Kineococcus endophyticus: one gene and its partner. The protein of the gene in region 1 interacts with the protein of each later gene in a pairwise test. Links are inferred from orthologs where the notes say so. Each region holds a gene or a part of one and is shown on either strand. Other genes may lie near its edges.

Evidence for each region. The genes of interacting proteins can lie anywhere in the genome.
Region 2: the proteins of aceE (region 1) and nth interact in binary tests that used the Escherichia coli proteins (3 or more experiments, as listed by UniProt). The link is inferred for Kineococcus endophyticus from one-to-one orthologs.

The regions. Positions count from the first base shown.
Region 1 is NZ_JBFNQN010000001.1:223,106-228,424, forward strand. The notes cover bases 973-4,274. They hold aceE (pyruvate dehydrogenase (acetyl-transferring), homodimeric type), read right to left. Parts: upstream 3,927-4,274; coding sequence 1,173-3,926; downstream 973-1,172. Other genes in these bases: AB1207_RS01055 (hypothetical protein), read right to left, coding at 973-1,171; fdhD (formate dehydrogenase accessory sulfurtransferase FdhD), read right to left, coding at 4,014-4,274. Also shown: AB1207_RS01050 (hypothetical protein), read left to right, coding at 36-713; more of AB1207_RS01055, read right to left, coding at 734-972; more of fdhD, read right to left, coding at 4,275-4,910; AB1207_RS01070 (DUF3052 domain-containing protein), read left to right, coding at 5,095-5,319. UniProt on the Escherichia coli protein: Component of the pyruvate dehydrogenase (PDH) complex, that catalyzes the overall conversion of pyruvate to acetyl-CoA and CO(2).
Region 2 is NZ_JBFNQN010000004.1:350,105-355,081, forward strand. The notes cover bases 914-3,873. They hold nth (endonuclease III), read right to left. Parts: upstream 2,768-3,873; coding sequence 2,060-2,767; downstream 914-2,059. Other genes in these bases: AB1207_RS07700 (MarP family serine protease), read right to left, coding at 914-1,407; AB1207_RS07705 (NUDIX hydrolase), read right to left, coding at 1,404-2,063; AB1207_RS07715 (hypothetical protein), read left to right, coding at 2,892-3,446; AB1207_RS07720 (Crp/Fnr family transcriptional regulator), read left to right, coding at 3,647-3,873. Outside these bases: AB1207_RS07695 (alpha/beta fold hydrolase), read left to right, coding at 1-47; more of AB1207_RS07700, read right to left, coding at 205-913; more of AB1207_RS07720, read left to right, coding at 3,874-4,294; AB1207_RS07725 (MBL fold metallo-hydrolase), read right to left, coding at 4,300-4,977. UniProt on the Escherichia coli protein: DNA repair enzyme that has both DNA N-glycosylase activity and AP-lyase activity. The DNA N-glycosylase activity releases various damaged pyrimidines from DNA by cleaving the N-glycosidic bond, leaving an AP (apurinic/apyrimidinic) site.

The sequences.
Region 1 (5,319 bases):
GGAGTCGCCTCGGAGGGACGCGCGGAAGGGGACGCATGGGACTGCTCGACCGGTGGCGCAAACCGACGCCGGGGGGCGCCACGTCCGGGCCCGGGACCCGCCCGCCGGGGCGCCGGTCCCGTCGGCGCGCCCGACGCGCCGACCCCGTCGTCAACGAGGCCCAGCTGCGCGAGCAGCTGCGGGAGGATCCCAACGACCCGGCCGCCTTCGACGCCCTCGGTGAGCTGGTCCGGACCCGCGCCGCCCTCGCCCGCGAGGAGGACGCCGGCGGGACGCCCGACCCCGACGAGGTCCGCCGCGCGGCGGACAACGCCGAGTGGGCCCTGGCCGAGGAGATGGCGCAGAGCCCGCAGGCGTGGCGACCGCTGCTGGTCCTGGGGCGCCTGTCGCTGGCCGACGACCGGGAGGCCGCGCTGAGGCGCCTGGGCATCGCCGCCGAACGCGACGCGTCGGGCACCGGCCTGGCGGCCGCACTGGGCGTCCTGCGCGAGGCCGGCATGAACGACGAGGCCCTGTCGCTCGGGGTGGGGCACTGGCGTCCGCGGGAGCACGACCTGGAGGCTGGTCGGCACCTCGTCGCCGCCGCCATCGACGCCGGGCGGCTGTCCGAGGCCCGCCGCCACCTCAAGGCGCTGGGGATGCACCCCGACTCCGCCCGCGTGGACAGCCTGCGCGCCGAGCTGGAGCACCAGATCGCCCGCGCCTCCCGCTGAGGCGGGTCAGGGAGCGGCGTTCACCACACCGGGACGAGGTAGGGCGCGAGGCACCAGCGCACGGTGGCGCGGGCGGCCACGGCCGAGAGCGAGACGGCCGCCACGACCCCCGCGAACCCGAGGTCCGGCGGCAACGAGGAGCTCACCGCCAGCGCGACGGCCCCCGACCCCAGGACGGGCGGCAGGAGGGCCGTGCGCAGGACGGTGTCCCACTGCACCCTGCGGTGCACGACGTGCACCACCAGGGCGGTGACGGCCTGGGTCAGCAGGCCGGCGAGGAAACCGGTGAGCACACCGAGGTAGACGAACACGGCGTCCCACGACCCGAGCGTGCCGCCCGAGCCGAGGACCGCCCCGGTGGCGCCGCCGACGACGCCTCCGGCTGCGAGCCCCACGAGCAGCAGCCGCCCGAGGACGGTGACACCGACCTCCTCGGGCAGCAGCTGCCGCGGGCTCACGTCAGCTCTCGCCGCCCGCGTTCCCGCTGCGGCCCGCCCGCACGTCGTGGAGCTGGTACTTCTCGATCGCCTGACCCGGCGCGCGCCAGTCGACCTCGCCGCGACGGGCGAGCATCTCCAGGGCGCGGACCGCCACCGACGGACCGTCGATGTGGAAGTACCGGCGCGCCGCCGCACGGGTGTCGGACAGACCGAACCCGTCCGCGCCCAGGGAGGCGAACTCGCCCGGGACCCACTGCGCGATCTGGTCGGGGACCTGGCGCATCCAGTCGCTCACGGCCACGACCGGACCGGGGGCGTCCTTGAGCTTCTGCGCGACGTACGGGGTGCGCGCGTCCTCGCCCGGGTTGAGGAAGGCGTGCTCGTCGCAGGCCAGACCGTCGCGGCGCAGCTCGTTCCAGCTGGTCACCGACCACACGTCGGCCACGACCCCGAAGTCGTCCTTGAGGAGCTGCTGGGCCTCCAGGGCCCACGGCACCCCGACCCCGGAGGCGAGGAGCTGGGTCCGGGGACCGTCGCCCTCACCGACGGAGATGCGGTGCATCCCGCGCAGGATCCCCTCGACGTCGACGCCCTCGGGCTCGGCGGGCATGACCATCGGCTCGTTGTAGACCGTCAGGTAGTAGATGAGGTTCTCGGGGTCCTCGCCGTACATCCGGCGCAGACCGTCCTTGACGATGTGGCCGATCTCGTAGGCGTAGGCGGGGTCGTAGGAGACGACCGCCGGGTTCGTCGCCGCGAGCAGCAGCGAGTGCCCGTCCGCGTGCTGCAGACCCTCACCCGTCAGGGTCGTCCGGCCCGCGGTCGCACCGATCATGAACCCGCGCGCCATGGTGTCGGTGGCGGCCCAGATGTTGTCGCCCGTGCGCTGGAACCCGAACATCGAGTAGAAGACGTAGATCGGGACCATCGGCTGGCCGTGGGTCGCGTAGGACGACCCGGCCGCCGTGAAGGCCGCGATCGAACCGCCCTCGTTGATGCCCACGTGCAGGATCTGGCCGTCGGTGGCCTCCTTGTAGGCGAGCATCAGCTCGCGGTCCACCGACGTGTAGTTCTGCCCGTGCGGGTTGTAGATCTTGATCGTCGGGAAGAGCGAGTCCATCCCGAAGGTGCGGGCCTCGTCGGGGATGATCGGCACGACGCGGGCTCCGAACTCCTTGTCCCGCATGAGGTCCTTGAGCAGCCGGACGAACGCCATCGTCGTGGCGATCTCCTGCTTGCCCGAGCCCTTGGCCGCGATCTTGTACGACTCGTCGGCCGGCAGGTGCAGCGGCGCGTGCTGGACGCGGCGCTGGGGGACCGGCCCACCGAGGTCGGCGCGGCGCTTGCGCAGGTACTGGATCGCCTCGTCGCCGTCCCCGGGGTGGAAGTACGGCGGGCGGTACGGGTCCTTCTCCAGCTGCTCGTCGCTGATCGGGATCCGCAGGGAGTCGCGCAGGAGCTTGAGGTCCTCCAGCGTCAGCTTCTTCATCTGGTGCGTGGCGTTGCGCCCGGCGAAGTGCGGGCCCAGGCCGTAGCCCTTGATGGTCTTGGCCAGGATGACCGTCGGCTGCCCGGTGTGGTTCATCGCCGCCTGGTACGCCGCGAACACCTTGCGGTAGTCGTGGCCGCCGCGCTTGAGGTTCCAGACCTCGTCGTCGGACATGCCCTCGACGAGCTTGGCGGTCCGCGGGTCGCGGCCGAAGAAGTTCTCCTTGACGAAGGCGCCGTTCTCGGCCTTGAACGTCTGGTAGTCCCCGTCCGGGGTGGCGTTCATGAGGTTCACGAGCGCGCCCTGGTTGTCCTGGGCCAGCAGCGTGTCCCACTCCCGGCCCCACAGGACCTTGATGACGTTCCAGCCCGCACCGCGGAAGAACGCCTCGAGCTCCTGGACGATCTTGCCGTTGCCGCGCACCGGACCGTCGAGGCGCTGCAGGTTGCAGTTCACGACGAACGTGAGGTTGTCGAGCTCCTCGTACGCCGCGAGCTGGGCGAAGCCGCGCGACTCCGGCTCGTCCATCTCCCCGTCGCCGAGGAAGGCCCACACGTGCTGCTGCGAGGTGTCCTTGAACCCGCGGTTGTGCAGGTACTTGTTGAACTGAGCCTGGTAGATGGCGTTGGCCGGGCCCAGGCCCATCGACACCGTCGGGAACTCCCAGAAGTCCGGCATGAGCCGGGGGTGGGGGTAGGACGACAGCCCGTTGGGGGCCTTGGAGACCTCCTGGCGGAAGCCGTCGAGCTGCTCAGTGCTCAGGCGGCCCTCGAGGAAGGCGCGCGCGTAGACGCCGGGGGAGGCGTGGCCCTGGATGAAGACCTGGTCACCGCCGCCCGCGTGGTCCTTGCCGCGGAAGAAGTGGTTGAAGCCCACCTCGTACAGCGTCGCCGACGAGGCGTACGTCGAGATGTGACCGCCGACGCCGATGCCGGGCTGCTGGGCGCGGTGCACCATGACCGCGGCGTTCCAGCGGATCCACGCGCGGTAGCGGCGCTCGACCTCCTCGTCCCCGGGGAACCACGGTTCGGACTCGGGGCCGATGGTGTTGATGTAGTCGGTCGCGGTGAGGCTGGGGACGCCGACCTGGCGCTCGCGGGCCCGCTGCAGCAGCTGCAGCATGAGGTAGCGCGCGCGGTTCTGCCCGCGTTCGTCGACGATCCCGTCCAGGGAGGCCAGCCACTCGGCCGTCTCCTCGGGGTCGATGTCCGGCAACTGCGACGGCAGGCCGTTGAGGATGGGGCCCTTGCCGGCGGGCGCGCCCGCTTCATCGCGTCTGGCCACGGTGGTGGTCCTCCCGCATCGGTCGTGGGTCCGCGTCGCCCGGTCCGTGGTGTCGGACCGGTGGGCGCCGGGACCCGGCTGGTGGGATCAGGTTAGGACGGACGTCGGACACGGACCCACCCCGGTCCCTCCGGCGCCCCGCTGGTCCGTGCCGCCGACGTCCACGCGGTGGCCACCGGCGTAGACGTTGGCGCGGGGCGGGCGCACGAAGCCGAGCAGCGTCATGCCCACCTCGCGCGCGAGGGACACCGCGAGGGAGGACGGCGCCGAGACCGCGACGAGGACCGGGACGCCGGCCACCGCCGCCTTCTGCACGAGCTCGAAGGAGGCGCGGCCGGAGACGACGAGGACGGTGCCGCGCAACGGCAGCCGGCTCTCCCGGAGACCCCAGCCGACCACCTTGTCGACGGCGTTGTGGCGTCCGACGTCCTCGCGCACGCACAGCAGCTCGCCGTCGGCGGAGAACAGGCCCGCCGCGTGCAGGCCGCCCGTGCGGTCGAAGGTCGGCTGGGCGGCGCGCAGGGCGTCGGGCAGGCCGGCGAGCACGTCGGCCCGCACCCTGACGTCGTCGTCGTGCACCGGGTCCGGCACCCGTGCCACGACCTCCTCGACGCTCGCCGACCCGCAGACCCCGCACGCCGACGTCGTCGTGAACGGCCGCGCGACCCGGTCCCCGGCCAGCCGGCTGCCCGGGCGGGCGCTGATCCGCAGCAGGTTGTACGTGGGCTCCCCGTCCGGGCCGACGTCCGTGCAGTGCCGCATCGCCACGACGTCGCCGGCATCGCGGAGCAGGCCCTCGGCGTGCAGGAAGCCCAGCGCGAGCTCGACGTCGTGGCCCGGCGTGCGCATCGTGACCGTCAGCTGCTCCCCGTCCACCTCGAGCTGGAGGGGCTCCTCGACGGCCAGGGTGTCCGCGCGCTCCGTGGCCGACCCGGCGTCGAGGTCGAGGCGGGTCGTGCGCGTTCGGGTCGACGCGGTGGGCACCCCGGCAGCCTCTCACCCTTCCCCGGTGGGGGCTCCGTGGACGCCGCGCGCCGGCTCGTGGACGGTTCGTGACCGGTCCGTGGCGCGGTTCGTCTTGCGCAGGACACCGCTTCTCCGCTCCACTAGGAGGTCAGGACTGTCGTAGAGCCCCGCCTCCAGGGGTTTCGAGGAAGGTAGGACATCAGTGGGTGCGACCGCGGACCCTGCGGCGGATGTGGCTGCAGCGGCCAAGCTGGGCTTCAAGTCCGGGCAACTGGTCCAGGAGTACGGCTGGGACGAGCAGGTCGACGAGGACTTCCGGGAGGCGGTCGAGGAGCTCGTCGGCTCCGAGCTCCTGGACGAGGACGCCGACGACGTCGCGGACGTGGTGATCTGCTGGTACCGGGAGGGTGACGGGGACCTCGTCGAC
Region 2 (4,977 bases), on another replicon or contig:
CCGCCCGCCTCGCCTCCTTGCTCGCCGGGTGGCTCGCGCGCTGGTGACCCCCCGCCGCCGGCGCCCGGGGGTGGGCTCGTTGACGCATCCGGCTCGCAGGTCGAGCCCGCCGTGACAGCGAGCCGGGGCGTGCCGGGGACCGTCGACGCGACGGGCCGGACCTACCGGCCCTCCGACGCAACGGTCCGAACGGCGGGGCCGCGGTCACTCCCTAGCGCAGCCCCCGATCCCCACGGCGTCGGTCCGCGAGCCCGCGGCGGCCAGCACGGCGTCGAGCTCGCGCGGCGTCAGGGCGTACCCGGTGTTCGCGTCGTCGAGCGACTTGGCGAACACGACGCCCGCGACCCGGCCGTCCGCGGTGAGCAGCGGGCCGCCGGAGTTGCCCGGCTGCACGGTCGCGTAGACGGAGTAGACCTCGCGCAGGACGTCGGCCGAGTCGAAGATGTCGCGGCCCTGGGCCTGGAGCACCTGCCGGATCCGCGCGGGTTCGGCGCGGTAGGGGCCGTCGAGCGGGTAGCCGGCGACGACGGCCGCGTCGCCGGCGGACAGCTGGTCGGCCCGGGGCAGGGGAGCGACGTCGAGACCGGGCACGTCGAGGACCGCGAGGTCGCGGCCGGGGTCGAACGCGACGACGGTCGCCGGGTAGCGGCGGGAGGACCCACCCGGCTGCACGACGGGGTCGGTGACACCCGCGACGACGTGGGCGTTCGTCACCACCCGGGCGTCCTCGCCGAGGCGGGCGGCGACGAACCCGCTGCCCTCCAGCCCGCGCTGGCAGCTCTCGGCCACGCCGGTGATCTTGACGACGGCCGGGAGCGGCTCCTGGAGGGCCTGCGGCGCCTGCCCGTCCGGCGCCTCGACGGGCGCGATGGGCTCTGGGTCCAGGCCGGTGAAGACGCGCGGGAACCCGCTGGCCTGCGCGGCGGACCAGAACCGGGTGAGCAGGTCGTCGGCGGCGGGCGGCACGACCCGGTCGGTGGCCGCGACCACGCGCGACCCCGTGACGGCCTGCACGACCGACGGCAACGGCGCCTGCCGCGCCGCGCCCGCGACGACCCACAGGACGAGCAGCGTCGCGACGGCCGAGGCCACAGCCCCCAGCAGGGCGTCGAGCACCTTCGCGGGCGCCCACCGCACGACAGACCGGATCCGGGCGGCCACCAGCCCCAGCACCACCCGGCCGACCACGGCGAGCGCGACCGTCCCCAGCACGACGGCCAGCGTCCGCCGGGCCCCGGTCTCCCAGCCGCTGACGACGGACGGCAGGAAGACGACTCCGAGCGCCGCGCCGCCGACGAGGCCCAGCAGGCTCGCGACCCCGACGAGGAAGCCCTCGCGGTACCCGGCGACGACCTGCGCGAGCAGCAGGAGGAGCAGGACCAGGTCGAGGACGTCGGAGCTGGTCACGCGCTCGCCCCCGCCCACTGCAGCGCCTCGTCGAGCGTGATGCTGCGCAGCTGCCCGAGGGGAACAGGCCGCAGCCCTCCGAGGTCGAGGACCCGGACGAGCACCTCCGCCGTGAACCCCCACACGAGCAGCCCGCGGACGGCGAACGCCGGGCCGGTGTAGCCGCCGGGTCCGCGCAGGCGTCGTTCGGCCGCGAACAGCTCGGCCAGCGGGACGCTCTCGACGCGCGCCACCTCCAGGGGGTCGACGACGCCGACGGGACCGCGCTCGCGCCAGTGCGCCACGACGGGGGTCACGCGGTGACCGGAGTGCGCCAGCCCCAGGGGCGGCAGCTCGCCGAGCACGTCGACGCCCGCCACGACGAGCCCGGTCTCCTCGGTGGCCTCGCGCAGCGCGGTGGCGGCGGCGTCCGCGTCGCCGGGGTCGGCGCGTCCGCCGGGGAACGCCACCTGGCCCGAGTGCTGACGCAGCGTCCCGGCGCGTTCGGTGAGCAGGACCTCGGGTCCGGACGGCCCGTCGCCCAGGAGCACGAGGACGGCGGCGGGTGTCGAGGTCCCCGTGAGGCGGCGATCCTCCCGCCACTGCAGGTCGGCGGCCGTGACGTCCGGCAGGCGCGCGGCGAGCGGGGCCAGCCACGGGGGCAGGGACGCGCTCACGCGAGCGCCGGCTGCTTGACGAGCGCGGCGGCCTTGACCGGGTCCATCTCCCCGATCCCGCCGGACGGGCACAACCGCAGCACCGGGCACGCCCCGCACGCCGGTCGCCGGCTGTGGCAGGTGCGGCGGCCGTGGAAGATCACCCGGTGGTTGAACATCGTCCAGTCCTTGCGCTGGATGAGCGCCGCGAGGTCCGTCTCCACCTTGACCGGGTCCTCGTGGGTGGTGAAGCCGAGCCGGCGGGACAGCCGGCCCACGTGGGTGTCGACGGTCAGACCGGGCACCCCGAAGGCGTCGCCCAGCACGACGTTCGCCGTCTTGCGGCCCACTCCGGCCAGCCGGACGAGGTCGCGCTGGCGCGGCGGGACGAGCCCGTCGTGCTCGGCGACGAGCTGAGCGGACAGCTTGAGGAGGTTGTCGGCCTTGGCGCGGAAGAACCCCGTCGGCTGGACGAGCGTCTCCAGCTCGGTCCGGTCGGCGGCCGCCATCGCCGCCGCCGTCGGGAAGCGGGCGAAGAGCGCGGGCGTGACCTGGTTGACGCGCCGGTCGGTGCACTGCGCGGACAGGACGGTCGCGACGAGCAGCTCGAACGGGGTCGTGAAGTCGAGCTCGCAGTGGGCGTCGGGGTAGCGCTGGGCCAGCAGCCGGTGCACGCGCCGGGCGCGGCGGGTCCGGGCCAGCTGCGTCTCCACCTGCGTGCTCACCGTGGCGAGCCTACGGGCGGTGCTCGACGCCTGCCGTCACCAGGGACTCCCGACGGGTGACGGCACACCACCGGGAGGGTGACGACTCGTCAAGAGGTCCGCGACCTGCGACGACACGGCTGTCATGGCACCGCGCGATCCCGAGTCCCCCGACCTGCCCGCCGTCCTCTCCCCCGAGGCTCTGGACGGCCGGCTGGAGCCCGTCCTGTCGGGCGTGCTCGAGGCCGCGGACGAGCTGAGCTGCCGCCGGACCGTCCGCGTGGAGCTGGCCGAGCTGCCGCTGCCCGCTCTGCGCCGCCGCCGCGCGCTGCTGCAGGAGGAGGTCCGCCGGGTCCAGCACTGGCACCGCCTCGTCCGCGCCCGCCGCGACCTGCTCGTCGCGACGGCCTGCGGGCCCGAGGAGCTGCACGTGCCGGTCGAGGCCGCCACGCACGGCGGGCCCCTGGAGCACCACCTCGAGCCGGCGGAGGACGCGCTGGACCCGGCCGAGGGGCTGCGCGGTCTGCTGCTGCTCGACCGCCCGATCCGCGGCGGGGGCCTGCCGGAGCAGCTGCGCGAGCTGTCGGACGCGCAGATCAGGTTGACCGAGTACGAGAACGCGCTGCTGGCCGAGCTGGCCGTCGCGACGGACGTGCTGGCCGAGCGGTGCCGGACGCTCTTCGGGGCTGCGACCCCCTGACGGGGGGCGGCCTCGTCGGTCACATCCGGGCTCGGTGGGGCAGACTGTCTCCGCGCGTGTCCGGGTGACGCGCGTCACGGGACTGCAGGACGCGGCACGGGAGGTCGTTCGTGGAGCACGAGGTCGAGCGCGGGACGGACGTCGATCGTCCCCTCGAACGTGCCGGCGACCGGCTCGGTGACGTCGTCCGCCGGGCGCCCCTGTTCGCCGCCCTGGACGACGAGGCGGCCGGCGAGCTGCTGGAGTCCATGGAGTCGGTCCACCTCGACCGCGGGCAGCAGTTGTTCGGCGAGGGGGAGGCCGGCGACCGCGTCTACGTCGTCCGCACCGGCAAGATCAAGCTCGTCCGCAGCTGGCCCGACGGCCGGGAGAACCTCCTCGCCGTGCTCGGGCCGGGGGAGATGTTCGGCGAGCTGTCGCTCTTCGACCCCGGACCGCGCACCAGCTCGGCCCGCGCGGTCTCCGAGTCCGAGCTCATCGCCCTGGGCCACGACGACATGCTGCGCTGGCTGGCCCGCCGCCCCGAGGTCGCCCGCCACCTGCTGCGGGCCCTGGCCCAGCGCCTGCGGCGGACGAACGTCGCCCTGGCCGACCTCGTCTTCACCGACGTGCCCGGCCGCGTCGCCAAGGCCCTGCTGGACCTGTCCCGCCGCTTCGGCCGGCCCATCGCGGACGGTCTGCTCGTCGCGCACGACCTCACGCAGGAGGAGCTCGCCCAGCTGGTCGGCGCCTCGCGGGAGACGGTCAACAAGGCCCTGGCCGACTTCGCCTCCCGCGGCTGGCTGCGGCTGGAAGCGCGGGCCGTCGTCCTGCACGACGTCGAGCGGCTGGCCAAGCGCGCTCGCTGACCCGTTCAGGGCTGCTGGGCGAGGAAGTCCAGCTGGGCCCTGATCGACTGCGCCGCAGCCCACTTCAACGTCCCCTCGAGCTGGCCGTGGACGGCGACGAGGACGTCGTCGACGCCGCGGTGGCCGGCGGCGAGAGCCCGGCGCACCTGGTCCAGGCGGTCCAGCCGGTGCTGCCGCTGCGTCGACAGTGCGGCGCGCGGGTCCCGCACCACGGGCCCGTGGCCAGGCAGGACGACGTCGGCGTCCAGGGTGAGCAGCAGGTCGAGGGAGCGCAGGTAGTCGCCGAGGTCCCCGCCCTGGTCGACGCCCTGCTGGTGGCCGGTGGCGATGACCGTGCTGCCGCGGCCGAGCAGGGTGTCGCCCGTGAGCAGTTCGCCGGTGTCGAGCAGCACGCAGACGGAGTCCGACGTGTGGCCGGGGGTGGCCAGGACCCGCAGGCGCAGCCCGGCGACCTCGTGCGTCCCGGCCTCGCGGACGACGGGGGCGGGGTGCTCGGCCAGGAACGCGTCCATCCCGCCGACGTGATCGCGGTGGCGGTGCGTGCCGACGACGAGCACCACCCGTCGCCCCGCGAGGACGGTGCCGATCGCGGCCCGGTGGGCCGGGTCGTCCTCGCCCGGGTCCACCACGACGGCCTCGTCCGACCCGGGCGTCGACAGCACCCAGGTGTTGGTGCCGTCCAG